DNA from 4 places in the Novosphingobium sp. 11B genome. Region 2 is predicted to be linked to each of the others. Evidence: riboswitches for the same ligand, from Rfam matches in the RefSeq annotation. Region 2 holds a riboswitch; each other region holds the start of a gene.
The links. A riboswitch is a leader RNA that binds a small molecule or an ion and turns the genes downstream of it on or off. The one in region 2 is predicted to bind cobalamin.
Positions count from the first base shown of each region.

Region 1: linked by a shared signal. The riboswitch ahead of ACYPYD_RS04110 (TonB-dependent receptor domain-containing protein) and the one ahead of ACYPYD_RS04455 (cobalamin biosynthesis protein CobG) in region 2 are both predicted to bind cobalamin.
Region 3: linked by a shared signal. The riboswitch ahead of ACYPYD_RS05885 (TonB-dependent receptor) and the one ahead of ACYPYD_RS04455 (cobalamin biosynthesis protein CobG) in region 2 are both predicted to bind cobalamin.
Region 4: linked by a shared signal. The riboswitch ahead of ACYPYD_RS25460 (HoxN/HupN/NixA family nickel/cobalt transporter) and the one ahead of ACYPYD_RS04455 (cobalamin biosynthesis protein CobG) in region 2 are both predicted to bind cobalamin.

Region 1 covers NZ_BAAILP010000047.1:8,750-12,719, forward strand. Annotated here, with positions in the region: gene ACYPYD_RS04110 (TonB-dependent receptor domain-containing protein) at 1-1,673, opposite strand, end outside; cobalamin riboswitch at 1,780-1,971, opposite strand; gene ACYPYD_RS04115 (cell wall hydrolase) at 2,260-3,438, shown strand; gene ACYPYD_RS04120 (hypothetical protein) at 3,589-3,933, shown strand.
Region 2 covers NZ_BAAILP010000055.1:518-8,941, forward strand. Annotated here, with positions in the region: partial or broken gene ACYPYD_RS04445 (sulfatase-like hydrolase/transferase) at 1-1,232, shown strand, start outside; gene ACYPYD_RS04450 (FAD-binding protein) at 1,279-1,542, shown strand; cobalamin riboswitch at 1,782-1,997, shown strand; gene ACYPYD_RS04455 (cobalamin biosynthesis protein CobG) at 2,240-3,322, shown strand; gene ACYPYD_RS04460 (precorrin-8X methylmutase) at 3,322-3,951, shown strand; gene cobI (precorrin-2 C(20)-methyltransferase) at 3,948-4,685, shown strand; gene cobJ (precorrin-3B C(17)-methyltransferase) at 4,682-5,458, shown strand; gene ACYPYD_RS04475 (cobalt-precorrin-6A reductase) at 5,422-6,183, opposite strand; gene cbiE (precorrin-6y C5,15-methyltransferase (decarboxylating) subunit CbiE) at 6,182-7,390, shown strand; gene ACYPYD_RS04485 (cobalamin biosynthesis protein) at 7,387-7,755, shown strand; gene cobM (precorrin-4 C(11)-methyltransferase) at 7,752-8,424, shown strand, end outside.
Region 3 covers NZ_BAAILP010000064.1:40,481-48,904, reverse strand. Annotated here, with positions in the region: gene ACYPYD_RS05905 (bifunctional salicylyl-CoA 5-hydroxylase/oxidoreductase) at 1-31, opposite strand, end outside; gene ACYPYD_RS05900 (hypothetical protein) at 114-356, opposite strand; gene ACYPYD_RS05895 (PepSY-associated TM helix domain-containing protein) at 353-1,882, opposite strand; gene ACYPYD_RS05890 (hypothetical protein) at 1,879-2,172, opposite strand; gene ACYPYD_RS05885 (TonB-dependent receptor) at 2,175-4,325, opposite strand; cobalamin riboswitch at 4,513-4,754, opposite strand; gene ACYPYD_RS05880 (hypothetical protein) at 4,901-5,200, shown strand; gene ACYPYD_RS05875 (sulfotransferase family protein) at 5,312-6,457, shown strand; gene ACYPYD_RS05870 (AraC family transcriptional regulator) at 6,567-7,625, opposite strand; gene pcaF (3-oxoadipyl-CoA thiolase) at 7,790-8,424, opposite strand, start outside.
Region 4 covers NZ_BAAILP010000292.1:37,065-45,488, forward strand. Annotated here, with positions in the region: gene ubiB (2-polyprenylphenol 6-hydroxylase) at 1-470, opposite strand, end outside; gene ACYPYD_RS25415 (class I SAM-dependent methyltransferase) at 615-1,373, opposite strand; gene ACYPYD_RS25420 (hypothetical protein) at 1,505-1,843, shown strand; gene ACYPYD_RS25425 (DUF4870 family protein) at 1,905-2,279, shown strand; gene ACYPYD_RS25430 (DUF1294 domain-containing protein) at 2,276-2,563, opposite strand; gene ACYPYD_RS25435 (MAPEG family protein) at 2,560-2,985, opposite strand; gene ACYPYD_RS25440 (hypothetical protein) at 3,037-3,561, opposite strand; gene ACYPYD_RS25445 (ribonucleotide-diphosphate reductase subunit beta) at 3,728-4,777, opposite strand; gene ACYPYD_RS25450 (sigma-70 family RNA polymerase sigma factor) at 4,990-5,472, opposite strand; gene ACYPYD_RS25455 (hypothetical protein) at 5,531-5,740, shown strand; cobalamin riboswitch at 5,821-6,063, shown strand; gene ACYPYD_RS25460 (HoxN/HupN/NixA family nickel/cobalt transporter) at 6,251-7,303, shown strand; gene ACYPYD_RS25465 (flagellin N-terminal helical domain-containing protein) at 7,453-8,277, opposite strand.

The DNA of each region.
Region 1 (3,970 bases), on a different contig from region 2:
ACGACTACGTTGCCGCCGACGTACTGCGCGTTCGCGGTATCGTCGTAGCGCCCGCCGCCGACGCGCAGGTCCGCGCCCAGCTTCAGACCGACCGCCCACGCCTTGTCGATGCTGGCGTAGAGATTGCTCTTCGGACGACGCGCCAGCTGCGCGCCGGTGTCCTCGTTGACGGCGTCGAGGTAGGTATAGGCGAGGTTCACGTCGAAGCCCTGCCAGTCGGTCACCTGCATCCCCAGTTCCACACCCTGCGCCCGCGACCGGCCGACATTGTAGTAATTGAAGTTCGCGAGGTCGTAGTCGATCAGGTTCTTCGTCTTGCGATCGAAGTACGTCACCGTGAAGCGGCCGGTCCCTTCGGCAAAAGGCTGCTCCAGCCCCACGTCCCAGCTCTTCGACGTCTCGGGATCGAGCGCGCGGAAGCCCGCGTTGGTGTAGAGCTGGTAGAGCGACGGCGCCTTGAAACCCTCGCCGTAGCTGGCCCGCAGGACCGGGGCGCTGTCGCCGCCGCCGATCACCCAGGCGCCGTTGGCGGCGTAGGTCGTGCGGTCGCCGAAGTCCGAGTTGTCGTCGTAGCGCAGGCCGCCGTTCAGCGTCAGGCCGGCGAACGGGCGCAGCGTCAGGTTCCCGAACAGGCTGTCGATGGTGGTCGAATCCTTCGAGCCGTAATTGTCGTCGAACTTCTGCTTCTCGGTCTCGCCGCCGACCAGCACGCTCGCCTGCTCGATGGGCGCGAAGCTGACCTGGCCTTCGAAGCGCTCGGTGCGGCCGTTGGTGGTGTAGGGGCCGAAGACGGCGTCGTCGGAAATGCGGCGCGTGTCGTTGATGCCATAGCCGACGCGCGCGTTCAGCCTTCCGTCGAGGCCCGCATAGCGCAGGTTCGCATAGCCCAGCGTATCGCGCTTCATGCCGACGTTGAGGGCATCGGCACCGGTGTTGTCGTAGTCGTAGTTCGCCTTGGTGTAGAACCCGCCCGCATCGGCCGAGAGGCCCGGCGCGAACTCGATCGAGGCGCGGGCATTGGCGCTCTTGCTCTCGAAGCCGTCCTTCTCGGTGGCGCCGCGGCGCTCGTTGAAGGCCGAGAAGCCGTCGCCCTTGAGCCAGTTGCCGCCCAGCGTCAGGCCGACCGGGCCGACGAGACCCGCCGCCGAGACACTCGCCTGCTTGCGGTCGCGCCAGCCATACTCGGCCTGGCCGCGCGCGGTCCACTGTTCGGTCGGGCGGGCGGTGATGAAGTTGATGACGCCGCCCACCGCGCGGCTGCCCCACAGCACGCCCGAGGAACCGCGCACGACCTCGACACGGTCGAACTGGCCGATCGGCAGCGCGCCGAAGTCGAAGCCGCCGCCGACGTCGCCGGGATCGTTGATGCGCACACCGTCGATCAGCACCAGCGACTGCGCGTTCTCGGCGCCGCGCACGAAGACGCTCGCGGGCTGGCCGAAACCGCCCGACTGCACGGTCGAGATGCCGGGGATGCGGGCAAGCACGTCAGTGGCGGTGGTCGCTTGCGTGCGCTCGATCTGGTCGCGGGTGACGACGCTGACGGACTGGCCGACCTGGGTGATCGGAGTAGGCTCGCGCGTGGCGGTGACGACGAGGATATCGTCGCCGTCATCCGCCATCGCGGGGGTGCTCACGGCAAGCGCGGTGCCGAGCAGAAACAGATACTTCATATGTCCTCCGAACCTTTGAACGTGCTTGTGCCGTTCACGGCGGAGGCATGCGCGCCTTCCTCATGGCGCGTCACACTCGCTGCATCCGGAAGAACCCCGTCCGGCTGCGGAACGACCGTCTCGGGCAGGTCTCCTGGCTCCCGGATCGTCAGTCGCGCCATCCGCCTTCCCGGCCCTCATACGGGCCAGTGGCATGGTGGAGGCGGCCTCCCCGGTCACAGTTGCGGGGGCAGCGCCGGTATTCGCACCCGGCTTCCCTCTTAGGCCCTTGCGGGCAACCCATGACGTAACCGCGCGGATAGTGCGGCATACAGGGGTTGGCAAGCATTCGTCGTCCCGGACTCAATCCGGGACCGGTGGCTGTCTTTAGACGCGAGCCATGGGCAAGGCGCCACGCCGCAAGGGTGCGCCGTTCACGGCCAGCGGTCCCGGATCAAGTCCAGGACGACGGGATGCAGCCAAATCTTAAGCCCTTAAGCGTACAGAGCGTGGCTGTACCGCAACGGGACGGCCCGGAATGCCCGGATGCGCGCGCACCAGGCACAGGCTAGGCCGGTGCTGCCGAATTGCGGCCGAAAGGAACCGAGTGAGCCCTGCCCCTTCCATTCCCGGACCAGACGCCGCCCCGGCGCCGGTGATGGATTCGCAAGGCGCTCCGTTCGAACGCCCGCGCGATTTCGTCGGCCGCTATCCGCGCCGCGCCCGCGGTGTCGGCCACCGCCCGGTCGTCCTGCGCCGCCGCTGGACTTTCGCCGTGACCGCGCTCGCCGCCGTCGCCCTTCCCGCCTTCGCCGCGCCGGAAGGCTGGGACAGCTTCGCCATCGCCGACGCCGCCTCGCAAGGCGCCGAAGCACTGCCCATGCCGTTCGAGCAGGCAGGCGCCAGCTTCCCCGGTTCGGCCTTCTATTACCTCGAAGCCGAGAAGGCCCCGCTTCAGGTCGGCGAAGGCATCCGCTCCGACGCCGACGACAGCGTCTCCGGCCCGCTGGCTACCGCGCGGCCGATCTACATCGACAACTCCGGCGTCGACCGCACCCGCGCGCTGCAGTGCATGACTGCCGCGATCTACTACGAAGCCGCGAGCGAGCCCGACGCGGGCCAGCGCGCGGTGGCGCAGGTCGTGCTCAACCGCATGGCCCACCCTGCCTATCCCAAGACCGTCTGCGGCGTCGTCTACGAGGGGTCGGAACGTTCGACAGGCTGCCAGTTCTCGTTCACCTGCGACGGCTCGCTCGCCCGCCGCCCGCAGCGCATGTTCTGGGACCGCGCCGAAAACGTCGCGCGCCAGGCGCTGGCAGGCTACGTCTATACACCCGTCGGTCTCGCCACGCATTATCATACCGTCCAGGTGAACCCCTACTGGGCGCCGAGCCTGCAGTACCTTTCCACCATCGGCGCGCACCGCTTCTACGCGCTGCGCGGCGCGGCGGGCAGCGCGGCGACGTTCCGCTTCGCCTACCTCGGCGGCGAGCCGATGGCCGCTCCGCACCGCCATGACGACAGCGCAGATGCCGCCGCTGCAGCAGCGGCGCTCGACCCGCTCGCCGTCCAGCGCGCATTCGGCACGGCCCAGCCCGCGAAGGCAGAGCCGGTCGCGCAGGCAACCAGCCCGACCATGCCCATCCAGCCCAGCCCCGCCTACTCCAGCGAAGTGCAGCAGCGCGGCGGGGAATCGCTCTATACCGCCCGGAATCTGCCGGGTTCGCAGGGCATCAAGCCCGAGTACGCAAACTCCGGCCGCTGGATCACCCAGCCCGCAAATTGAAGACAATCGATTGCAGCGGAGGCACCCGGGGAATGTCCCTAGGTGGTATCGTCAAGACTTGAGAAACCACGTCCCTGCATGATGGGTTCATCGCTGCCAGGGTAGAGGGTTGATCCGTCGACACCCACCAAGAAGAGAGACTATCCGCCCATGACCATCCGCTTCGCCGCCGCCATGAACGGGACGATGCCGGCCATTGCCGGAGTGCTCTGCACCGGCGCGCCGCTGGGCGCGGTCAACGACAACGGCCCCCTTCTCCCGCGCCCTAGCCTGCGCTCCATCGAGAGCAAGCCTGCCGCCGAGATCGACGCCGGCATTGCCGAAGCCCTCATGCATTTCGCACGCCACGGCCTCTCCGCCGCCGAACAGGCCCGCGTCGAGGCCGAGGCCGCCCATGAACGCGGCGACACCGCCGCACGCGCCCGCTGGCTGAGCATATGCCGCCACCTCGACCGCCGCATGGCCGCCGCTCTGGCCAAGCGCCTCGCGAGTTGAACGCCTAATCCTCCCTGTCGCGAAGCGATGGGGAGGC
Region 2 (8,424 bases):
CGAGCGCCGAAGGCGGTCTCGACGGCCTTGCCTTCGAACAGTCCGCGATCACCGGGCACCAGGAGACCTTCGCCGAACTCGCCTCGCACTACGACGAGATCGGCGGGCCTTACGTCTACAACCACTTCAACGCTGCATGGGCCTGGGCGATGAACAGCCCCTATCCGTGGTGGAAGCAGATCGCTTCGCAGGCGGGCGGCACGCGCAACGGCATGGTCGTGTCATGGCCCGCACGCATCCGCGACGGCGGCACCTTCCGCAGCCAGTACGCCCATGTCAGCGACGTCGCGCCGATGATCCTTGAGGCGGCAGGCGTCAAGGCGCCCGAAACCGTGCAGGGCGTGAAGCAGCAGCCGATCGACGGCATCAGCCTTGCCTACAGCTTCGCGGCGCCCAAGGCCCCTTCCGCGCGGCGCACGCAAGTCTACGAGATGATGGAGAACTTCGGCATCTACCACGATGGCTGGATGGCGGGCACCTTGCCCAAGCGCATGGCGTGGGAAGTGGGCGTGGGCGAGGACCGCAAGCTTGGCGTCGGCCCGGAGAACCGCAAGTGGACCCTGTTCAATCTCGACAAGGACTTCACCACCGCCAACGACCTTGCAGCGAAGAACCCGGCGAAGCTCAAGGAACTGCAGGATCTGTTCTGGAAGGAGGCGGCGGCGAACAACATCCTGCCGATCCACGACTACAGCCAGGGTGCAGAGGGCCGTCCGACGCTTGGCGGCAACCGCACCGAGTTCACCTATCTCGCCCCGCTCAGCCATCTGAACGAGGACGCCGCGCCGCACACCATCGGCAAATCCTTCACGATCGACGCCGACGTGGATCTGCCCGCAGGAGCGCAAGGCGTGCTGGTGACGCAGGGCGGGCGCTTCGGCGGCTATGCCTTCTACCTGAAGGACGGGGTGCCGGTGTTCCACTACAATGCGGTGGGGACGGACCAGTTCACCATCCGCGCGGCGCAGCCGGTTGCGGCAGGTCACCATAGCCTGACTGCGGCTTTCCAAGCGGACAAGCAGGAGCTGGGCTCGGGCGGCACGCTGACGATCAGCATCGATGGTAAGCCGGTCGGCAGCGGGCGGATCGGGCGTACGATCCGGGGCTGGATGTCTCATACCGAGGGGTTCGACGTCGGCATGGACACCATCACCCCGGTAAACTGCGACTACACGATCGCGAGCAGCCGGTTCTCGGGGACGCTTCGCAAACTCGAGTTCAAGCTGAAGTAACTTTTATATGTGGGGCGATACCGCATTCGAAGCGCCGTTCCGCACTTTGGGCAAGATCGATCAGGGGCCGTACTTCGCGGTCAAGATGGAAGCTGGCGGGCTGGGCACTGCAGGCGGTCGCAAGACCAACGCTGAAGCTCAGGTTATCGGCTGGAGCGGCAACCCGATCCCCGGTCTTTACGCTACGGGCAACGCGATGGCGGCGGTGCTGGGCGACGTCTACGGCGGAGCGGGCGGCACATTAGGGTCAAGCATGACCTTCGGTTACATCGCTGGACGTCATTTGGGAGAGCATATTTCCAATCACTGAGATATCCAGCGCCGATAAGGGGAAGCAGATTGCTGATGCACTTTGCTGCCCGCGACTTGGCCCCATCTACGGCGAGCCATGGGCGCCATGATAAGAAACCGGACTTTCCGAACCTAGTAGCGAAAAATTGGCCGCTGAGCGGCCGGAAAGGGTCGGTTCATACGTAGCGATGAAAAGCTATTGCACCTTGTGCATGCGCTGGATCACTGTAAGGGCGGCTTTGCAATTGGTTTCCAACTGTAAAACATGATCGCGCCGGTGCCCCTGACGGGGCTTAATCGGGAATGCGGTGCGGGGGCTTGCCCCCAAATCCGCGGCTGTCCCTGCAACTGTAAGCGGGTAGCGCGATGCACTGGCCCTTTCGAAAGGGCAGCCACTGGGCTGCAAAGTCCGGGAAGGCGTGCATCAAGCCGTGACCCGCGAGCCAGGAGACCTGCCGGCGCACTGGTCGCTCTTGCCTTGGTCCAGGGGATGGTCACGGCACGGTTGTTCTTCCGTCTGGGCGACGAAGCTGTGCGGCTGGGGCTGCACGTGCGCGTGTCGCCGGGTGCCTGTTGCGCCCGCCCGTCGGCCCGCGTCGGTCGGCTGTCGTCGGCAAGCCCTATCCTCGTTTCGGTCCGGTGCACGAGGTGGGATGGCTGTGAGGGCGCAGGGAGAGGGAGTGATAAGGGGTTGGTGCCCCGATGCCTGGCATCCGATGGCGGCGGGCGATGGGCTGCTGATGCGGGTCAAGCCGCACCTTGGCCGGATGAGCGCTACGCAAGCGGTGGCCTTGTGCGAGGCGGCGCTGACGCATGGCAGCGGCCTGATAGACCTGACACGACGCGCCAACCTGCAGATCCGCGGTGTGAGCGAGGCGCAGTGGCCCGCTCTGCTGGAGTGCCTGTGTACATTGAGCCTTGTCGATCGCGATGGTGAGCGGGAGGGCCGCCGGAACATCCTCGTCGCTCCGGAATGGCAGGCGGGCGACGACACCGTGCGAATTGCGAATGAACTGCGTGACCGGCTGACGGAGTTCCCACAGTTGCCCGGCAAAGTCGGTTTCGTCATCGACGCCGGAGAAGTTTCGGCGGTGGCCTGCGAAGCGGGCGATTTTCGTGTAGAGCGCGGCTGCGATGGCACCTTGGTACTGCGTGCTGATGGACGTGCCGAAGGTGTGCGCCTCACTATTGGGAGAGAGGTCGATGCCCTGCTGGCGCTCGCCCGATGGTTCGTCGACAGCGGAGGCGTTCAGGCCAAGCGGATGGTCCAGCACGGCGCTCCTTTGCCTGTTTGGGCCATGGGCGATACGCGGCCAGCCTCTTCTCCCGCGTCGCTCGCACCGGGTGAGGGCCGCGGACACGTTGCTTATGGCCTGCCATTCGGTCGCATTGAAGCCCGGACTTTGCTGGCCCTGATGCAGCGCTTAGGCGTTACCGGGCTGCGCCTGACGCCTTGGCGAGTGCTCCTTGTCGAAGGTGCATCCTTGCTCGACGTTCCCGGCCTTTCGACTGACCCTGCCGACCCGTTGCTGCGCGTCGATGCCTGCCCCGGAGCGCCCACATGCCCACAAGCCAGCGTGGAGACGCGCGATCTGGCGCGCCAGCTCGCGCCGGTCGTGCGGGGGCGTCTGCATGTCTCCGGCTGCGCGAAGGGCTGCGCCAGTCCGCTGCCTGCCGATGTGACGGTGACGGGCCGCAGCGGGCGCTACGATCTTGCTTTCGGTGCCCGTGCCGATGCCGAACCGCTGTACCGAGGGCTGGACAGCGCCGAAATTCTCGCCCGCCTTGGAGCTTCCTGATGCCGCATGTCTACGAGAAGGACGGCGCCGCGATCTATCGCCAGTCCTTCGCCATCATCCGTGCCGAGGCCGATCTCGCGCGCTTCGATGCCGAGGAAGAGCCTGTCGCGGTACGGATGATTCATGCGGCAGGCATGGCGGGGCTCGAGGCGTATATCCGTTTTTCGGACGGTTTCGCCTTGGCTGCGCGCAAGGCGCTGGTCGCAGGCGCGCCGATCTTGTGCGATGCGCGCATGGTGTCCGAAGGCGTGACCAGAGCGCGTCTGCCTGCCGACAACCGGGTGATCTGCACACTGGCGAACCCCGAAGTGCCGGAAATGGCGCGCGTCATGGGCAATACGCGCTCTGCCGCCGCGCTGGAATTGTGGCGGCCGCATCTGGCAGGCGCAGTGGTGGCCATCGGCAATGCGCCTACGGCATTGTTTCACTTGCTCAACATGCTGCAGGACCCAGCTTGCCCACGCCCGGCGGCGATCATCGGCTGTCCGGTGGGCTTTGTGGGAGCTGCCGAATCCAAGGACGCCTTGTGGGCGGAGGCACCTGTTCCCTGCTGCATCGTCGCAGGTCGCCTTGGTGGCAGCGCTATCACCGTCGCCGCAGTCAACGCCCTTGCGAGCCGCGCCGAATGAGCGGGTCAGAGAAGTACGGGACGGTTCACGGCGTCGGCCTTGGTCCCGGCGCGGAAGACCTCATGAGCGTGCGCGCGGATCGATTGGTGCGCGGCACCCGGCAGATCGCCTATTTCCGCAAGAAGGGCCGCTCCGGCCACGCTCGCCGCATTGCGCAGGGTCTGCTGCGCGCCGACGCGGTCGAGATCGCCATGGAATACCCGGTCACCACCGAGATCCCACTGGCCGATCCGCGCTACAACGCCTGCCTTTCGGACTTCTATGCCGAATGCACCGACCGGCTGCTGGCGGCGACCCGCAGCGGTGAAGACGTAGTGGTGCTGTGCGAAGGCGATCCGTTCTTCTACGGATCGTTCATGCACCTTCACAGCCGCCTGTCGGGCCAGATTCCGGTGGAGGTAGTTCCCGGAATCACCGGCATGGCGGGCGCATGGAACGCCACGGGCGTGCCGATCACCTGGGGCGATGATGTGCTGACGGTGGCGATGGCGACGCTGCCCGAAGAGGAACTGGTGCGGCGCATCCGTGATACCGATGCCCTTGTCGTCATGAAGATCGGCCGCAATTTGCCCAAGCTGCGCCGTGCAGTAGCCGCAGCCGGGCGCGAGCAGGCCGCATGGCTCGTCGAACACGCCGCAATGCCGGGGCAGAGCGTAACGCGACTGGTCGATGCGCAAGAGGTCGCGCCTTATTTCTCGATCCTGCTGATCCACGGACAGGGGCGGCGTCCATGACAAGGGCTGTCGAGCAAGGATGGGTTGCCGTCGTCGGGCTAGGGCCGGGCAACGAGGCTTTGGTGACGCCCGAAGTGACCGCAGTTCTGGCCGATGCGACTGACGTGGTCGGCTACATTCCCTATGTTGCGCGAGTGGCCCCGCGTCCGGGGTTGACGCTGCATCCTTCCGACAACCGCGTGGAACTGGACCGGGCAGCGTTTGCGCTCGATCTTGCAGTGCGGGGGCGCAGGGTTGTCGTTGTGTCCTCCGGCGATCCGGGGGTTTTCGCCATGGCCTCTGCGCTGTTCGAGGCACTGGAAGCGGGGCCGCAATTGTGGCTTGACCTCGACATCCGTGTGCTGCCGGGGATTACCGCCATGCTCGCCGCTGCCGCGCGGGCCGGTGCGCCGCTGGGGCATGATTTCTGCGCGATCAACCTCTCCGACAACCTCAAGCCGTGGGGCGTGATCGAGCGACGCCTGAGATTAGCGGCGGAAGCGGACTTTGCCATGGCGTTCTACAATCCGCGATCGCGGGCAAGGCCGGAGGGCTTCGCAAGAGTTCTGGAAGTGCTGCGCGACGCCTGCGGCCACGAACGCCTCATCCTGTTCGCCCACGCAGTGTCTACGCCGGAGGAAACGCTGCGGATCGTCCCACTGGGGCAAGCCCGCGCGGATATGGCGGACATGCGCACCGTGGTGATCGTCGGGTCGAGCCGCACGCGATTGATTGAACGACCGGGGCCGCCGATTCTCTACACGCCGCGTTCGGTTCCGGACAATGGCGTATGACCGATCCAGTCGAGCACCTCTCCTGGGCGGAGGAACTCGGTGCGGGCGGGCAGCTTCGGCCGCTCGATCATCAGCACCGACAAGCCGAGATTGCGTGCGGCAACCAGCTTGGCCTCAGCGCCGCTGCCACCCGCGTTCTTGCAGACCACAAGGTCGATCGCATGGTCGCGCAGAAGGCGGGTGTCATTATCGACGGTAAACGGCCCGCAATCGACGACGAGGGTATGATGGGGCAGGGCAGGGGGCTGGCTTGGCGTATCGACGAAACGCAGCAGATAGTGGTGCTCTGGCCGGGCGCCGAAAGCCTCCACATGCATCCGGCCAAGGGCGAGCATAATCCGACGCGGCGGTCCGGAAAGGGCTTCGACGGCGCTGGCAATATCAGGCGTGCTGCTCCACTTGTCCCCCGGTGCCGTCTGCCAAACCGGACGGGTGAGCGCGGCATGAGGAACTCCCGCAAGACGCGCCGCCTTCAGAGCATGCACGCTCATTGTCGCGGCGAAAGGGTGAGTGGCGTCCACCAGATGTGTCACGCGATGTTCGCGCAAGTATGCGGCCAGCCCGGCCACGCCCCCAAAGCCCCCGATGCGCGTTGGTACGGGCTGGGCGCGCGGGTTCTCCGTGCGTCCGGCATAGCTCAGCATGACAGTAATGCCATGCTCGGCCAGCAGGCGGGCGAGGGCGCTCGCTTCGGTGGTGCCGCCCAGCAGCAGGATATTCGGCATGGCTGACACAAGCGCTTCCCCCTGGTTGACCATCGTGGGCATCGGCGAGGATGCGGCGGACGGACTGAGCGCGGCAGGCCGCAAGGCGTTGGAGCAGGCGGAACTGGTTATGGGCGCGGCCCGCCACCTTGCCCTGCTGTCGGGCCTTAGTGCGCCAAGCCGACAATGGCCAGTGCCCTTCAGCGATGGCTTGCCGCTTCTGACGGCAGAGCGCGGGCGCAAGGTGGTGGTGCTTGTTTCCGGCGATCCGTTCTGGTTCGGCGCAGGGAGCAGCCTGACGCGCGATCTCGATCCGGGCGAATGGATCGCGCATCCGGCTCCCTCGACTTTCGGACTGGCGGCGGCGCGGTTGGGCTGGGCGTTGCAGGACTGCGCCTGCCTTGGCCTCCATGCCGCGCCGGTGCAGCGGCTGCGTCCTCACCTTGCGACGGGGCGTCGCCTCTTGGTGCTGGTGCGCGATGGTGGCGCAGTGGCAGAGCTGGCCGGCTATCTGGTCGAACGTGGTTTTGGTGCCTCCACGCTTCATGTGCTGGAAGCGCTGGGTGGTCCGCGCGAGCGTGTGCGCAGTGTCGCCGCGCAGGCGCAGCATTTCGATGACATCCAGCATCCGGTGGCGGTAGGCATCGCCGTGGCCGGAGCAAGATGCGCCTTACCGGTGAGCAGTGGGTTGCCCGATGATCTCTTCGATCATGACGGCCAGATCACCAAGAGTCCGTTACGGGCGCTGACGTTGAGCGCATTGGCACCTCGCCCCGGCGAGCACTTGTGGGACATCGGGGCAGGGTCCGGTTCTGTTTCCATTGAATGGCTTCTGGCGCACCCGGCCAACACGGCCTGCGCCGTCGAGGCAGACAGCATGCGGGGCGAGCGTGCGAAGGCGAATGCTCTGGCTTTGGGCGTGGATCGCCTGAAACTCGTCCTTGGCCGTGCGCCGCAAGTATTGCCACAAGGACCTTCGCCGGACGCAGTTTTCGTTGGCGGGGGCTTGTCGGACACGTTGCTCAAAGGCTTATGGCAACGCCTTCCTACTGGCACAAGGCTGGTTGCCAATGCTGTCACGCTGGAGTCCGAAGCCTTGCTCGCCCGCTGGCATGGAGAGCGAGGCGGCACTCTTCTGCGCATAGAACTGGCAGATGCCGCGCCGCTGGGTTCCCGCCGAGGCTGGCGGTCCCGCTATCCGGTTGTTCAGTGGAGCGTGGCGCTGTGATCGTCGCAGGGTTCGGCTTTCGTTTGGAGGCCGATGTCTTCTCGCTGATATCGGCCTATCAGCAGGCGCGCGAAGGCGTTCCGCCGGTCACGCATATCGCTACCGTGGCCGACAAGGCGCAGGCTCTTGCCGAATTGGCCAACCTGCTGGACTTGCCGGTAATCGCCGTACCGCCTGAACGACTGACCCAAGTCCACACCCTGACCGTTTCCACTGCCGCACAGGCCGCAAGGGGCGTGGGAAGCGTCGCCGAAGCCAGCGCGCTTGCCGCTTTCGAAGGCGCCGCCGCGGCTTTGGCAGGCCCCCGCCACATCTCACGCGACCGCATGGCGACATGCGCCATAGCTATGGGAGTTTCCGAATGACCGTTCATTTCATCGGCGCCGGTCCCGGCGCGCCTGACCTTCTGACACTGCGCGGCAGGGACCTGATCGCGGCCAGCCCAATTTGCCTCTACGCGGGGTCGCTGGTGCCTGCGCAAGTGCTGGAGCATTGCCCGCCGGGCGCGCGCATCGTCAACACCGCGCCAATGGACCTCGATGCCATCATCGCCGAGATCGCCGAGGCTCATGCGGCGGGACACGATGTTGCGCGGCTGCATTCGGGGGACTTGTCCGTGTGGTCGGCGATGGGGGAGCAACTGCGCCGCCTGCGCGCGCTGGACATTCCCTTTACCGTCACACCGGGAGTACCGGCCTTCGCCGCTGCGGCCGCCGCACTCGAAGCGGAGCTTACGCTTCCTGCACTGGCGCAATCGCTCGTCCTGACCCGGACCCCTGGCCGTGCGAGCACGATGCCGCCCACCGAAAACCTTACCAACTTCGCTGCGACAGGTGCCACGCTGGCGATCCATCTGTCGGTCCACAATCTTGAGCGGGTCGTGGCCGATCTTGCGCCGGTCTATGGCGCCGATTGCCCTGTCGCGGTCGTGTGGCGGGCAAGCTGGCCAGACCAGCGGATCGTGCGCGCAACGCTGAAAACGATCGAGGCCGCCGTCGCCGGAAGCATGGAGCGGACCGCGCTGATCCTCGTCG
Region 3 (8,424 bases), on a different contig from region 2:
CAGGTCCGCCGCCGAGGCACGCAATACGCATGGATGTCTCTCCTGAATTGCTTCATGCCTAAACTAATATGGTTGCACGTGCAAGTTGTTTGAGCAGGGAGATCCGGCGAGCGCTACCTGCCGTTTCGCCTGCCGAATATCTCGGGCAGCGCGGCCAGCGGCAGCACGCAGAACAGCCATAGCATCGCGCCGATGAGGGCGGTCTCGGCGCCCGCCATCGATGCGACGCAAGCCAGCGCGAGCAATATGGCGCCGCCTGTCCGCCATGCGTCGGCGCGGTCCTGCGTCTTCGCCCGCCGGATCGCGTGAAATCCCGCCGCAGCCAGCAGCAGCGACAGGAACGTTGCCGCGATCATGGGCTCACCTTCGCGTTCATGCGGCGCGTCACCCTCGCGGCCGCGATCCACAGGACGATGCCGATTGCGGTAGCGGTGAGGTCCGCTCCGGCCCGTATCCAGTCGCCCCTCGGCAGCGTCGTCGTGAGCGGGAGGTTCGCCAGCGCGCTCGTTACCGGGAGCGACAGGCACAGCAGCGCGGCGAGCTGCAGTTGTTCGCCCCATGCCCGGCCCCAGGGGCGCAGACCGGCGTGGATCAGGGATGCCAGCCAGGCCAGGAAGTAAACCGAGGCCGCCATGGCGCGCCTGTCATCCATGCCCGGGGCCAGCAGCCGTTCGCCGTGGAGATAGGCCGCGCAGGCGATCACGTTACCGGCTACGGCGGCGACGGTGATCCGGCTCGCCATGGCCTGAAACGGCGACATCGTCTTGCGGGCGCGCTTTTCGGTGAACAGGATCAGTCCTGCCGCGACCATCGCGGCGCTGGCAAGGCCGGTGAGGAAATAGAGCCACCGCGCGACCGGGCCGCCCCACTCGATGAAGTGCAGCCCGGCAAGGAACGCCTGCGTCTCCCTTGCGGGTGAGCGCTTCACCAGCACGCGCAGCAGCTTGCCGTCGGAGCCTGCGAAGTCCACGCGGTCGGGGAAGTTGGCGATGCGGTCGTCGCGCTGGCGCCAGATCTCGACCACGGCATTGGCGCGGTCGGGCTGGCTGACATAGATGTTCACGGCAGGTCCGCCGCCCCAGGCCCGTTCGGCGCGCGGCAATAGCGCCGCGAGGTCCACGGTGCGGCGGGGCGCGCCCGGCGGCCAGTCGCCATCGATGCCGCCGTCGATGTAGAGCGATTGCGCGGCGGCGGTCTGGTAGCCTTTCACATCGCCGCCGTTCAGCATGGCGACCCCGGCGGGAATGTAGGCGTAATAGATCAGGACGAGGCCGGTATAGGCCATCATGACGTGGAACGGCAGCGGCAGCACGGAGAGCACGTTGTGCGCGTCCATCCACGCCCGCTGGCGCGAGGCCCCGGGGCGGAAGATGAAGAAATCCCGGAATATCCGCTTGTGGATGATCACGCCGCTGATCGAGGCGGCGAGCATGGCGAGGCCCGCCGCACCGACGATCAGGAAGCCCAGCTGGCTGGACTTGCGATCGATCCCCAGCGTGTAGTGATAGCGCATGAAGAAGAACCCCGCGTCCATGTCGCGCGGGATGCGGGTGCCGGTCTGCGGGTCGAGCCGGTGCGTGGTGGCCTTGCCCGCGCGGTCGGTCCAGACGAGGCGCAGCACCGGCTCGCGCGGGGTGGGGATGACGATGCGCCACTGCCGTGCATCGGGCGCGACGCGGGTGAGGTACGCGCGGCCCATTCGCACCGCATGGGTGCGGTCGATGGTGACGGGAGAGCGCAGTTCGGGCGTCGTCCAGAGATTGATCTCGGTGTAGAACAACGCCAGCGATCCCGTCAGCAGGACGCCGAACAGCACCCAGCCCAGCAGCAGCCCGCACCAGGTATGAAGCCAGCCCATCGACTGGCGCAGGGTGTCCTTCACCGCCCCAGCCCCAGCAGCAGGCCCATGGGCAGCGCCGTGCCCACGAGCAGTTCGCACCAGATGCGCGTGACGCTGCGGACCGCGAAGGCCCGCAGGATCACCGCGACGAACACCATGAAGGCAAGGCAGGTGGCGAGGATGTTCGCGTCCACGCCGTCCATCGGCAGCACGCGTACGGCTGCGCCGATCCACGCGTAGCACAGCGCGTAGGCGCCGACGGTGGCCGCCAGCACGCGCGCGGCGATCGCGCGCCAGTTCGGCTCTCGCCCTGGCTTCGGCCTCCCCGCCACGGTCAGAACCGCTGCTCGAAGGTGACCGCGACGCTGCGCGGCTCACCTAGGACCCACTGCGAGGTGGAGTAGCTGTTCTGGACGTAGATCCTGTCGAAGACGTTGCGCAAGTTGAGCGTCACGCTCGTCTTGTCTGCAAGGTCGTAGCGGGCCGAGGCATCGACCAGCGTATAGGCCGGGATGCGCCGGGTATTGGCGGCGTCGGAGTACCGCTTGCCGACATACCGCAGGCCCGCGTCCAGATGCAGCGGCTGCACCGGCCGCCATGACAGCCACAGGTTGGCCGCCTTTTCCGCGACGCCGATGGGCATGTTGCCGTCCCGGCTGACCAGCGCGGTGCCGACCAGTTCGTCGAAGTCGTCGTACCGCGCGTTCAGGATCGTGCCGTTGGCGAGCACGCTGAATTCCTTCGTCACCGCCAGTCCGAACGAGGCCTCTACGCCGTAGGAAGATTGCTGTCCGACCTGCACCGACACCGTGGGATCGTTGGCGGATCGGGTCAGGATCTTCTTCTTGACGATGCGATAGCCCGACAGCGTGAACTCGCCGCGTCCGTCCAGGAAAGTCGCTTTGATCCCGGCCTCCCACTGGCGCCCGGTGGAAACGTCGAAGGTGGTCTGCGCCAGCGTCGCCGTGAGGAACGCCGTCACCGGGTCCGCCGCCGCCGAATACTGCGCATAGAGCGAGATCGTGTCGCTGGGGTTGTAGACCAGCCCCGTGCGCCAGCTGGTGCTCGGATAGCGGGCGGTGTAGTCCGCCGCCGGATCGAGGGCATCGTGCCGCTCGGTCTTCGGACGGTCATAGCGCAGCCCCGTCACCAGTGAGAGCCGGTCGGACAGCGAGAGCCGGCTTTCGCCGAACAGCGCCCATTGCTGCACATCGGTCTTGTACTTGTAGCGGGTGCCGAATGTGCCGTCGAGGAACGTGCCCGGCGTATAGTCGCAAGGATCGACGAGGTCGAAGCGGCTGTTGGGCGAACTGTCGGTGCGCAGCAGCGAGCCGGTGTTGTACTCGCCGCCCAGGCTCAGGCGGTGGTCCATGCCAAGCAGTGTATGATCGAACACCGCGTTGAAGCGGTCGCCCCACTGTTTCGTCTTGTAGACAATCTCCAGATAGCTCGAGCGGCGGATCTGGTCGCCGGACCAGGCATAGCCCTCGGCATTGCGCCAGTGCTTGAAGCCGGTGAGATAGTAGGCGACGTTGGTGATCGTCACCCCCTCGGCCGGTGTCCATTCGGCCTTGGCCTGGGTCCAGGCATCGTCGAAACGCAGCGAGCGGTCGGCGATGTTGTAGTTCTTCTTGCGGATTTCGCGCACCAGCTTGCCGTCGCGCAGCGGGGTGCCGTACCAGATCGTCGGGTCGAGGTCGGCGCGGTCGTGCGTCAGCGTCAGCACGAGGTCGTCGCGCGCCTGCCAGCGCAGTGCCGCCGAAAGCGCAAGACTGCGCGATTGCCCGCGCTCCATCCACCCGTCCGAACGGGTGTAGCTGAGATCGACGCGGTACGAGAGCCTGTCTCCGATCGGCCCGCCGATCCCGCCCGCCGCCGCATAAGTATCGAATGAACCGCCGCTGAGACGGACCTCGCCTTCGACCTGCTCGGTATTGGGCTTCTTGCGCACGACGTTGATCGCGCCGCCGATGCCGCCCTCTCCATAGAGGACCGAGGCCGCACCGCGCAGGACCTCGATCCGCTCGGCCATCCACGGGTCGGCGGGGAAGGTCTGCGTGGTCGTCGTGTAGACGCGCATCCCGTCGTAGAGCTGCATCACCGAGGTGTAGCCGGTGAACCCGCGCGAACTCAGCGAGTAACCGAAGGCCGAGCTGTTGTTGATGAGCCCCGGTGCGCGCGCGGCTGCGGCAACCACGGTGCGGTCGCCCAAGCTGCGGATCATCTCCCTGGTGATGACGTCGACGCTGGCCGGCGTCTGCATCGGCGTGAGGCCGAGGCGGCTGGAGGCGTCGGCCTGCTGGCCGAGTTGCAGGACACCCGCCTTGCGCGCGGTGACGACGATGTTGCCCGCATCCGTGTTATTGGCATTCTCCGGCGCCGTCTCGGCGGCTTCCTGCGCCTGCGCCGAACTCGCGGACATGCCAAGCACGCAGAATGACGCGCCCGAAGCGATCAGGCCGGAAAGAAGCGATCTCGTATTCATGTTGTAACCCCCGTTGCGTTTCCCAGTCGAACGGACAGGTTCCCGCGAGAGGGGTGTCCCCCGCGCGGGTGCAGCGGCGGAATCCGGGCGCGAACGAGCGACCGGCGAAACCCGCCGTTGCGGCCTGGCCGCAAGTTCGTCGCTCAGACGGAGTACACCGTGCCGCGGCCATCCCCTGGACCAAGGCAAGAGCGACCGGACGCTGGCAGGTCTCCTGGCTCACGGGTCGTCGCGCGATGCACGGCCTTCCCAGGCCTCGCAGGAGTTAGCGTCCGGCCCAGTGGGTGCGGCAGGGCACATTGGCCTGCCGCGATATGCATCGCGCTCACCGCTTACAGTTGCAGGGACAGCCTCGGCTTCGAGGGGTAGCCCCTCTCACCGCGTTCCCTTTTAAGCCCCTTTCGGAAGGCACCAACGCGATCGTGTCCCCCTTTTCGGAGGGACGGGCGGGGGATTATTCGCTGCGCGCACGATTTGCAAGCCGTTCGCGTGGGGCCTTCCGTAAGCCCGTCCTGCGAGTTTTCGGTTGCAACCTTGCTTTTCATTTTGGGCAACCCGTGCAATTTGCGGTGCCGATGACTGATCCACGACTCACCCTGATGGAAGCCATAGCCACGCGAAAGTTCGTGACGGCGCGCTACAACGGCAACACGATCACGCTTGCCCCGCACATGCTGTTCGAAAGGCACGGCGATCTTGTCGTCAGTGCCATGAACCCCGCGAAGGCACGCCGCAGCGACGAGGAGCCGGGTCTCGGCCAGTTCAAGCTAGCGGGCCTCTCGTCGATGGAACTGCTGAACGAGCACTTCGAGCCTCTGCCCTCGTACGACGGTACGCCCCCGCGCAGCGATGATTCCCTGATCCTTTCGGTCTGATCGCCCGATATCGCCAAGGTGATCGGCGGGTAGCTTCTAAAGTGTGCCCCATGTCTTCATGATCCCTTCCGAACGCCGCGCGATGACGCGGCACGGGATGAGGCAGAAGACATGCAGGCGCAGGACATCGTCGCAGCGGCAAGCGAACGGACCGGATTGAGCGACTTCGGCGATCCCGCGATCCTCGAAGGGCTTGGCGTGTTGCTGAAGTCCTACGAGGACGAGGCCAGATTCACCGAAGCCGGGATGGCGCGATCGGTCGATGCACTGGTCGCCGCGATGGCGAACCGGATGCGGGTGGAAGACTGGCTGGCGCGCCATCCCGAACTTCTGGAGCGCCCGGTCGAGAAGCCGCTGTTCGTCTTCGGCCTTCCGCGTACCGGCACCACGCTGGCGATCAACCTGCTGGAAGCCGACCCGGCGCGCCGCGCGTTCCTGCGCTGGGAAGCGTTCGATTCGGTGCCGCCGCCGCTGGTGCAGGAACTTCACGCCGGTCCCCGTCACGATGCCTGCCAGACGCGAACGCTGCAGGGGCTGAAGTACGCGCCGCAGATCGCCGCGATCCATTACGAGGAGGCCGACAGCCCGACCGAGTGCCAGTTCGCCATGGCGCCGTCGTTCTGCGCGCAGCTCTACGATTCCCAGGCGGACATTCCGGGCTACCACCGCTGGTTCCTGGACGAGGCCGACTACGCGCCCGCCTTCCGCTACGAAAAGCGGCTGCTGCAGCTGCTTCAGGCCAATGCCCCGGGGCGCTGGACGCTCAAGAACCCCTGGCACCCGTTGTTCCTCGATGCCCTGACGGCCGAGTTTCCCGACGCGCAACTGGTCATGACGCACCGCGATCCGGTCGAAGTGCTGGGCTCGGCCTGCAGCCTCGTCAAGGAAGTGCGGCGGATGTACAGCGATCAGGTCGATCTTCGGGCCATCGGAGAGAATCTGTTGGAGACGTTCGACCTGATGATCGCGCGGTCGAACGCCTTTCGTGCGAAGCACGGGCACGATGCGATCTTCGACGTGCAGTATCGCGATCTGGTGCGCGACCCGCTCGCCACGGCGCAGGGCATCTACGAAAGGTTCGACGAGCCTTTCACGCCGCAGGCCCGCGCAGCCATGGAAGCCTACCTGGTTGCAAACCCCAAGGGCAAGCACGGCAAGCACGAATATGACCTGGCCGAATTCGGCCTCAGCCGCGAAGGCGTCCGCGAGCACTTCCGCGACTATATCGAGCAGTACGGGATCGCGGTGCGGGCGTGATCGATACGGGTGAAGGCATCGTCACCTGACCCTGCTTCGTCATCCCCGCGAAGGCGGGGACCCATCTGACGATCGTGCAACAGGCGCCGTCAGGAGATGGGTTCCCACTTCACGGTAATGACGGTGATATGTTGGAGACGGATGCGCGTAGGCCGCGCAACTGCGTGGGCGACTGGCCGAACCAGCGCCTGCAGCTGCGGGAGAATACTGCCTGTTCCGCGAACCCCAGCTTCTCGGAAATGCCGCGGAAATCGATACCGGTCTGCTGCAGGTAGTACAGCGCCAGATCGCGGCGGACATCGTCCTTGACCGCCTGGAAGCTGGTGCCCTCCTGCTTCAGTCGCCGACGAAGGGTCCGGTGATGAATGGCGAGGGTGCGGGCGATTTCGGCACTGCCGCAGTCGTCCCGGGTCAGCTTGCGCAGGATCAGCCCGCGCACTTCGGCGTCCACGGGTGGACGCTGCTTCGGGAAAGTCCTCTCGATGTAGGCGACCAGATCGCTGCGGACCTGCGCGTTCTGGGTGAGCACCGGAGTGGCAAGATCCCGGTCGGAGAACGTGATCCCGTCTGCGGGCTCGCCGAAGTGCACGTCGCAGCCGAAGTAGCGGCGATATTCAGCCGGTCGCGACACGGGTTCATGCCGAAAATGGATAATGCGCGCGCGGGCATAGTCGCCGGTCATCTCCATCGCCTCGAGATGGCCGACCAGCAGAATCTGTTCGATGGCCTGAATACGGTCGCGGCTGGTTTCGAGAAGCAGTTCGTGCCCGGCAAAGATGGTGCCCTCTTCAGGCTCGGGTCGCAGCCACACACGCGCGGCGCGGCTGTGAGCGTTCGTATGAGCACTGGCGAAGCGCAGGGCGTCCCCGAATGTCTTCGAATTGCGCATGGTATTGCCCAGCGGCCCGAAAATCGCGCCGCCGCGTTGCCGCAACGCCAGCCGCATTCCGAAATCGGGGCAGTTCAGGCGATCTGCGGCAAGCGCCAGTAACCGGATCGCCTGCGGATAAGTCAGCTCCGCAGCGTCGTCGCGAAAGTCCTTTGCCGCCATTCCGACCAGTGGCAGCAGTTCGCCGACATCGCCGCCGAGGGATTGCACCAGTTCCGGGAAATGGCGCAGCAGCGGAATGTTGAGCTTCGAAAACTCGGCATCGGCGATCAGCGGCATCGGCAGGTCCTTCGCACCGCCGGCAGCGTGCGGCGATCGGAGGCGTCCGGCGTAAGCGATCCGCCTCCGCGGCTATGGCTGCATCGCCTGTCCACATCGGTCAAGGGACAGGCAGGCCGCCCGGGCGATCATCGAGGATACGCGGGCGGCCCGGCCGAGCGGCGTCAGACCCTCTCGACCGCCAGCGCCAGTCCCATGCCGACACCGATGCACAGCGTTGCGAGGCCGCGCCTGCCGCCGGTCTTCTCCAGCTGGTGCACGAGGCTCATGGCGATGCGCGCGCCCGACATGCCCAGCGGATGACCCAGTGCGATGGCGCCGCCGTTGGGGTTCACGTGCGGCGCATCGTCGGGCAGGCCAAGCCCGCGCATGACTGCAAGGCCCTGGCTGGCGAAGGCCTCGTTCAACTCGATCGCGTCGAAGTCGCCGATGGTCAGGCCAAGCCGCTCCATCAGCTTAAGCGTCGCAGGCAGGGGGCCGATCCCCATGACGCGCGGCTCGACGCCGACGGACGCCATGCCGAGGATACGCGCGCGCGGCGTCAGCCCATGTGCCCTGGCCGCCGCCTCGCTGGCGACGAACATCGCCGCCGCGCCGTCGTTGATGCCGGACGCATTGCCTGCCGTGACGGTGCCTTCGGGACCGAACAAGGGCTTCAGCTTGGCCAGCGTCTCGATCGTGGTGTCGGCGCGGGGATGTTCGTCGATCGACACCTCCAGCGTCTCGCCGCGCTTCTTCCCCGGCACGGTGACGGGGACGATTTCCTCCGCGAAGAAGCCGCTCGCCTGCGCCGCGGCGG
Region 4 (8,424 bases), on a different contig from region 2:
CGGATGCCGGGACGCAGCACCTTGACGGCGACGTCGCGCCCGTCCGGCGTAACCGCGCGGTGGACCTGCGCGATCGAGGCGGCGCCTACCGGAGTTTCCTCGATCGAGGCGAAGATGCGCTCGAGCGGGCGGCCGAAGGTGCTCTCGATCTGCGCGCGGATCGCCGCGAAGGGCACGGGCGGCAAGCTGTCCTGCAAGGTCAGCAGGTTGTGCGCAGGACCTTCGCCGACGAGGTCGGGCCGGGTGGCGAGCGCCTGCCCCAGCTTGATCGCGGCGGGGCCGATCTCCTGGAAGGCGCCGGCATAGTCGGGCTCGGCCGGCTGGCGCGTGCCGAAGCGCGCGATCCGGCACAGGCGCTTGACCGGCGCCGGGGCATTGCGGTCGTTCTCGATCCCGCGCAGCGCCCCATGGCGCGCGAGGACGCGGCCCCACTTGAGGAGACGCGCGATGTGGACGGGGGTGGTGGTCACTTCTCCCCTCCCGCTTGCGGGAGGGGGCGGGCGCGTCCGAACGCAAGGTCGGCGCCAGCGCCCACCCCGCTGCGACTAGGCAGCAAGCTGCCAAGTCTCACTGCCCCTCCCGCAAGCGGGAGGGGGGAAGCTGCGAAAATCATCTCAGACCTTCCAGCCCGAATGGATCGCGACGAGGCCGCCGAGGATCGGCTCGACCTTGGTATGCTTGAACCCGGCCTTGCGCACCATGCCTTCGAATTCGGGCATCGGCGGGAAACGGCGGATCGATTCGATCAGGTAGCGATACGATTCCGCGTCCCCGGCGATCATCGAGCCGATCTTCGGGACCAGCTTGTGCGAATAGGCGTCGTAGACTTCCTTGAAGCCCGGCCATTCGGTGGTCGAGAATTCGAGGCAGAAGAAGCGCCCGCCGAACTTGAGCACGCGGTGCGCCTCGGCCAGCGCCTTGTCGATGTGGGTGACGTTGCGGATGCCGAAGGCGATCGTGTAGGCGTCGAAGAAGTGGGCGGGGAAGCTCAGTTCCTCGGCATTCTGGCGCGACCACACCAGCGTGTCGATGCCGCGCTCCATGGCGCGCTCGATGCCGACGTCGAGCATGTCCTGGTTGATGTCCGAGACAGTGACCACCGCGCCCTCGGCTTCCATGCGAAAGGCGATGTCACCCGTACCGCCAGCCATGTCGAGGATCTGCTCATCGGGACGCGGACGCACGCGGCGCACGAACTTGTCCTTCCACAAGCGGTGCATGCCCACCGACATGGCATCGTTCATCACGTCGTACTTGCGCGCGACGGAGGAGAAGACGGCGCCGACGCGGCTTTCCTTGTCCTCGGCCGCGACGTCTTCATAGCCGAAGGAAACGGTTTCGCTGCCGATCTGGCCACTGGTTTCGCTGCTCATGGCGCAGTCCTCTAAACGGCCGGGCGCGCCTGCGCCACCGCTTTTACCGCAAGGATGTGACGGGATTCGTCATGCACAGGCGCCGCCGCCTGCGGCATTCTTGTCCGCGTCCCCATTCCCGGAGAAACGCGATGGCCGAAATGTCCCTCCAGCCCACCTTCAGCCTCGCGCCCGAGAAGCTGTGGCAGGCGATCAATCCCTGGACCTGGACGTTCGAGGGCTCGCAGGTCGGGCTGGTCAACGTCAACATCGGCGAGACCAAGTACCCCGAGACCGAGCGCGCGATCCTCGATGAAGTCGGCAGTTACGGCCGCCAGCTGGGCCGGATCGGCGATGCCCTGGAAGTGCTGATCGCCCATTTCGACACGGCCCGGCTCTCCGAGGCGGAGCGCGACGCATTGACGATCCTTGAAGGCGACCTCGCCAAGATCCGCCGCGTCAAGGCGCGCGAACGGAAGAAGTCGCAGTGAACTTGCCAGCCCGGCCCAATGGAGGCACCCTCCCTTCAGGGGAAAACAGGAGGAAGAACCAATGACCGACTTCGACCCAAGACCCGCGAGTTCGGCGCCCAAGTCGGGTTTCGACTTCAACCAGCCGACGATCATAAACCTGCTCTATCTCGCATCCTACGTGACCGGAGTGACGGGCATCGTCGGCGTCGTGCTCGCCTATGCCTGGCGCGGGGACGCGAAGGCCGCATGGGAGGTGTCGCACTACGAATATGCGATCCGCACGTTCTGGCTGTTCTTCCTCGGCATGGTGGTAGGCACGATCCTGACGCTCGTGCTGATCGGCATCCCGATCCTGATCGCGGTGTCGGTTCTGGTGATCGTGCGCTGCGTGATGAGTATCCTCAACGCGCAGAAGCAGGTGCCGATGCCCAATCCGGGCAGCTGGCTGGTTTAGAACGCCCCGTACGCAAGGTACGCCAGACCCGCCGCCTGCACCGCGGCGATGGTGTGGAGCTGAGCGACGAAGGGTTGCTTGCGCGTCTTGTGCCGGAAGGCCCGGCGCCCAGCATAAGCGCCGGGCGTCCCGCCCGCGAGCGCGAGAAGCAGCAGCCGCGATTCCGGGATACGCCGTTCTCCCCGCCGCGCGCGGGCCTTGTCGATGCCGAAAGCAGCGAAGGCGACGAGGTTGAGCCCCGCCGCCAGCACCCACAGAACGTCCGTCAAATTCAGGCCGGTCACAGGCGGGCGAAGATCGACACCGCAAGGTTGATCCACAAGGCGAGCGTGAACAGCATGCCCAGAACGAAGGCCCCGCCCCGGTGCGCCGGGTTATTGTAGGTCATGTGGATCAGGCTCTGCACCACCCGCGCGCCGACGTAGCCCCAGGCGAAGATCAGCGTCCAGCGTCCCACGACCGCCACCACGAAAGCGGTGAGGCAGGCGGCGTAGAACAGCGTCGGCAGTTCGAACAGGTTGTCATAGTGCCGCACCGCCGCGCGGGCGCTTTCGGGCTCGGGCGGGCCGATGTGCGCACGGTAGTAGTCGGGATCCATCGACTTGATGATACCGGTGCGGGCGACCGCCATGCGCACGAAAGCCACGAACGTCAGCGCGACCACTACCAGCATCGGCAGGAAAATCAGGGTCGGGTTATGGGACATGCGGCGGCCTCCTTCATGATGGTTCCGCGTAAGGGAGCGGGAATCGCCCGGTCAGTTACTGGGCGTTGCAGCCGTATCCGGCGCTACGTCCGCAGGCGCAGCGGCCTCCGGTTCGTCCTGTTCGTCCGGGAGCGGACCACCCTCGGGGCCCAGCTTCTCCCAGTCCTCGTCGGCATCGGTCGGCGGCGGAGGCGGAGCGGAGGCGACGATCGGTTCGGGCTTGAGCCGGGATTTCGGGGTGCGGCTGGCGTAATGATCGGCGCCGTCCTTACTGAAGGCATAGACTTGCGTGAACGGCACACGGTACTCGGCCGTCCCGTCCGAGACGACCACTTCGTTACCGGCGAGGCGTTCAACGGTGCCGATGGCGAAGCCGTCGTCATCGACGAGCGGAAGTCCGTGGACGAGTTCTTCGCGGGACACATTGCGCACGGTGACCGCGTTCTCGTCAAGCAGGGCGCGCTTGCCCGCCTTGCTGTCGGCGGAGACGGGAGCCGACGTCTGGGCGAGCGCCGGCGGGGCGGTGATTGCAGGAGCGAGCGCAAGCGCGCTCAGCAGCAGCATAGTACGGGGCAAGACCGTTCCTCCGGACAGAATTCTCAGGAGAAATGCGCATGAAGCAAGCCGGTTGCCAAGAGCTACCCGCTGCGGGAGGCCGGAAACATCCGGCGAAATACGAGGAATGAGCCCCAATCTGGCGGGAATGGAGGAAAAATTGCCCCCATTCCCGATCCGATACGACTTACTCCGCCGCCACTTCGCCGAACAGGCCGGGCTCAGAACCATCGTCCACCAGCGGCTCGTCGTTCGCGCGCACCTTCTTGCGCGAGTCGAAGTTGGCCCACACGGTGTTCCAGTCGCCGCGGGTGGCGCCCTTCGAATATTCCGTCGAACGGGTCTCGAAGAAGTTGGCGTGCTCGACGCCGTTGAGCAGCGGCTGCAACCAGGGCAGCGGGTGATCCTCGATCAGGTAGATCGGCTTCATGCCCAGCTGGCCAAGGCGCCAGTCGGCGATGTAGCGGATGTACTTCTTGATATCCTTGGGCGTCATGCCCGGCACCGGGCCCAGCTCGAACGCCAGGTCGATGAAGTTGTCCTCGAGACGGATCGTGGTCTGGCACTGATCGGCGATATCGTCCTTCACCGCCTTGGTGAGGCAGCCACGCTCTTCGCAGAAGGCGTGGAATAGCTTGATGATGCCTTCGCAGTGCAGCGATTCGTCACGCACCGACCACGAGACGATCTGGCCCATGCCCTTCATCTTGTTGAAGCGCGGGAAGTTCATCAGCATCGCGAAGCTGGCGAACAGCTGCACGCCCTCGGTGAAGCCGCCGAACATCGCCAGTGTGCGGGCGATGTCCTCGTCGTTGTCGACGCCGAATTTCTGCAGGTAGTCGTGCTTGTCCTTGAGTTCCGAGTACTCAAGGAACGCGCCGTACTCGCTCTCGGGCATGCCGATGGTGTCGAGCAGGTGCGAATAGGCCGCGATGTGCACCGTCTCCATGTTGGAGAAGGCGGTGAGCATCATCTTGATCTCGGTCGGCTTGAAGACGCGCGCGTACTTCTCATGGTAGCAGTCCTGCACTTCCACGTCGGCCTGCGTGAAGAAGCGGAAGATCTGGGTGAGCAGGTTGCGCTCATGATCCGAGATGTTCTGCACCCAGTCGCGGCAGTCCTCGCCCAGAGGCACTTCCTCGGGCAGCCAGTGGACCTGCTGCTGGATCTTCCAGTAGTCGTAAGCCCAGGGATATTCGAAGGGCTTGTAGGTCTTGCGGGCTTCGAGAAGGGACATGGGCGGCTCCGGTGGATCGTCTGAAATTGCGTTCGCCCACAACGCTTTCACGCTTGGGCGGAAAGGCCAGAGATAGGCAAGATCGCGCGCAAATCGAGTGCGTGAATCATCTTCCCACAGGAATATGTGGGGGCAAGGAAAAAGTGTAGCCCCAAGGGGTTGTGGGTGTGATTAATTTCGCCGCCCTCGCATGAATCCCCGGATTGTGCCGGTCAGAGGACTTCGGCGACGCCTTTCAGGCTCTCTCGCGGCTTGTCGATCGCCTGCGCTTTCAGCTGATGCACGCGCGGGATCGAAACTTGCAAGACCTCGGCGATCTCGGCGAGGTTCAGTTCCTCCACGAAGTAGAGCTGCACGATCAGCTTGAGCCGGTCCGGCAGGTCGGTGATCGCCGCGATGACCGCGCCGCGCATCTCGGCGTCGACCAGCATCGCGAAGCTGTCAGGCGTTTCCGTCGCGAAAGTCATCCACTGGTCGGAATAGACCTCATCGATCGGCTCGAAACGCATCGGGCGGGCAGCATCCTGCAGCGAGACCAACTCACCCTCGCCCATGCCCATCGCCTGCGCCAGTTCGTCAGGCCGGGGATCGCGGCCGAGCCAGCCCCGAAGCTGCGTCTCCTTGTGCGCCAGCATGCGGCGGCGCTCGGACGTGCCGCGCGTGCCCTGCACGTTGCGGCGCACAAGATCGACCATCGCCCCCCCGCACCCGCATCTTGGCATAGGCGGCGAAGCCGTCCTCGGTCGGCAGATCGTGTTTCTGCGCGCATTCGGTGAGCGCGACGAGGCCGACCTCCACCAGATCCTCCAGTTCGATCCCCGGACGCCCGGTGCCGTGAACGTGCCAAGCCTGCCACTTGACCATCGGCAGGAAGCGGCGGACCACGAAGCCCTCTCGCGCACCTGGGACGACCTGTTCGCCACGACGGCCGCTGGCGCTTCGCCCGGCGCACATACGCGATGAACATCGCCGAATAGCCCCCTCTTGCGGCGGAGCAGGCGCGCGATTAGGAAGGCCGCGCCGAAGCGTTCACCTTGAGCATTTCGGCGAAAGATCGCGCCGGTGCCCCGCAAGGGGCTTAAAAGGGAACGCGGTGAGGATGTTCTCATCCGAATCCGGGGCTGTCCCTGCAACTGTAAGTGGCGAGCGCGATGCATAGGCCGGTGCCCCGAAGGTGGTCGCCGGCAGCCACTGGGCCGGACGCTGCGACATGCGAGGCCACGGGAAGGCCATGCATCAAGCGATGACCCGCGAGCCAGGAGACCTGCCTGCGTCCGGTCGCTCTTGCCTTGGTCCAGGGGATGGCCGCGGCACGGTAACTTCCGTCTGAGCGACGCAACGTGCGGCGGGGGCCGCATCGGCGCGAGGGACGTCGGGCGCCGCCGCGTCCGTCCGGTGCCTCCCGTGCCGACCGCGCCGAGTGCGCGGCACGCCCCCGTCAGGTCGCCGACGCGAAGACGGATCAGAATGCCGATGTCGCCCGCGAAAACCTCTCTCAAGAGCCGGATAACCGTGCTCTTTTTTCTGCTCGTCGCCGCCAACCTGGTCGTCTGGGGCTGGGCGTTCAGCCTGTTCCACGCCAGCCCGGTGATGCTGGGCACCGCCCTCCTCGCCTGGAGCCTCGGCCTGCGCCACGCGGTGGACGCCGACCACATCGCCGCCATCGACAACGTCACTCGCAAGTTGATGCAGGAAGGCCAGCGCCCGATCACCGTGGGCCTTTGGTTTGCGCTCGGCCATTCCGCCATCGTCCTGATCGCCGCGACCACCATCGCGCTGGCAGCAGGCACTCTCGATGATTTCGAGGCATTCGGCCGTTCGGGCGGGGTGATCGCGACGATCATTTCCGCCTGCTTCCTGTTCCTGATCGCGATCATGAATCTCGCGATCCTGCGCGGGGTCTGGCAACGCTTCGTCGAGGTACGGCGCGGCGGAACGTACACCGAGGAAGACCTCGACATGCTGCTCGCCGGGCGCGGGCTGATCGCGCGAATCCTGCGCCCCGTGTTCCGGCTGGTGCGCCATGCCTGGCACATGGCGCCGCTCGGTTTCCTGTTCGGCCTCGGTTTCGACACCGCCACCGAAGTCGCCATCCTCGGCCTCTCGGGCGCGCATGCGGCGGACGGCGTTTCCCTGGGGTCGGTGCTGGTGTTCCCGGTGCTGTTCGCGGCGGGCATGGCCCTGCTCGACACCGCCGACGGCGTCATCATGTTGGGGGCTTACGAATGGGCCTTCGTCAAGCCGATCCGCAAGCTCTACTACAACATCGTCATCACCGCTATCTCGGCCATGGTGGCGCTGGTGATCGGCTCCATCCAGACCGCCGTGCTGCTCTCGGAGAAATTCGGGCTGGAGGGCGGCGTGTGGTCCGGGGCGGCCTCGCTTTCGGAGCAATTCAACACGCTGGGCTTCCTGATCGTCGGCCTGTTCGTGGTGTGCTGGTTGCTGAGCTGGGCCGTGTACCGCTGGGGCGGTCTGGACACGGTGGAAGTGCGGTCGGCGGCCAGCCCACCCCGCTGCGACTAGGGCGTAAACGAGCAAGTCTCGCCCCCCACCCGCTTGCGGGAGGGGCCGGGGGTGGGTCTTTTGCCACGCAAGAAAGCCCGGCGGTCATGGGGAATCACCGGGCTTTCCGAACCTTCCGGGACAGAAAGGTTCTATATTTCAGTTCGTTATCAGCACAGCAGCGAGAGGATGTTCTCCTGGCTCTGGTTGGCCTGTGCGAGCATCGCGGTGGACGCCTGCGAGAGGATCTGCGCCTTTGCCATCGCGGTGGTTTCGGCCGAGTAGTCGGCGTCCTCGATACGGCTGCGGGCGTCGGACAAGTTGGTGGTGGTGTTGGTCAGGTTGTTGATCGCCGATTCGAGGCGGTTCTGGCCGGCACCCAGCGAGGCGCGGGTGGCGTTGACGTCCGACAGCGCGGCATCGACGTTGGTAAGCGTGGTCGCCGCCTTCGTGGCGTCGGTCACGTCGAGGGCGGTCGCCGAAACCTTGGTGCCGTCGATCGCCTTGGAGGTCAGCCCGACCTGCTGGCCGCCCTGCGAACCGGTCTGGATGTTGAAGGTGAGGTCGGCGCCGGCGGTGGTCGAGATCAGCGTGTTGCCGTTGAACTTGGCCTGCGTGAAGCTGTCGTTGATCTGCGTGGTCAGCGCCGAGACTTCCTGCTGCATCGCCGCGCGGTCCGAGGTCTGGTAAGTGCCCGAGGCCGACTGGATCGCCAGTTCGCGCACGCGCTGCAGCATGTTGCCGACTTCCGACAGCGTGCCTTCGGCGGTCTGGGCCAGCGAGATGCCGTCGTTGGCGTTGCGGATGCCTTGGCTCATGCCGCGGATCTGCGAGGTCATCGAGGTCGAGATGGCGAGGCCCGCCGCGTCGTCCTTGGCCGAGTTGATGCGCTTGCCGGTCGACAGGCGCTCCATTGCGGTACCAAGGGCCTTGTTGGCCGAATTCGATGCGTTCGAGGCGCGGATCGCGCTGATGTTGGTGTTGATGACTAACATTGTGCGTGTTCCCGTGAAGTGTCCCGTTGGTCCCGGCGGGTGGGTTTCCAGCGCCGCCAGCCCCTAAACCGGCAGGGGGCGAGGAAGTTTAAGTACGGGGTTCAACAAGCGCTTGCGATTCGACTCGTCGTCCCGGACTTGATCCGG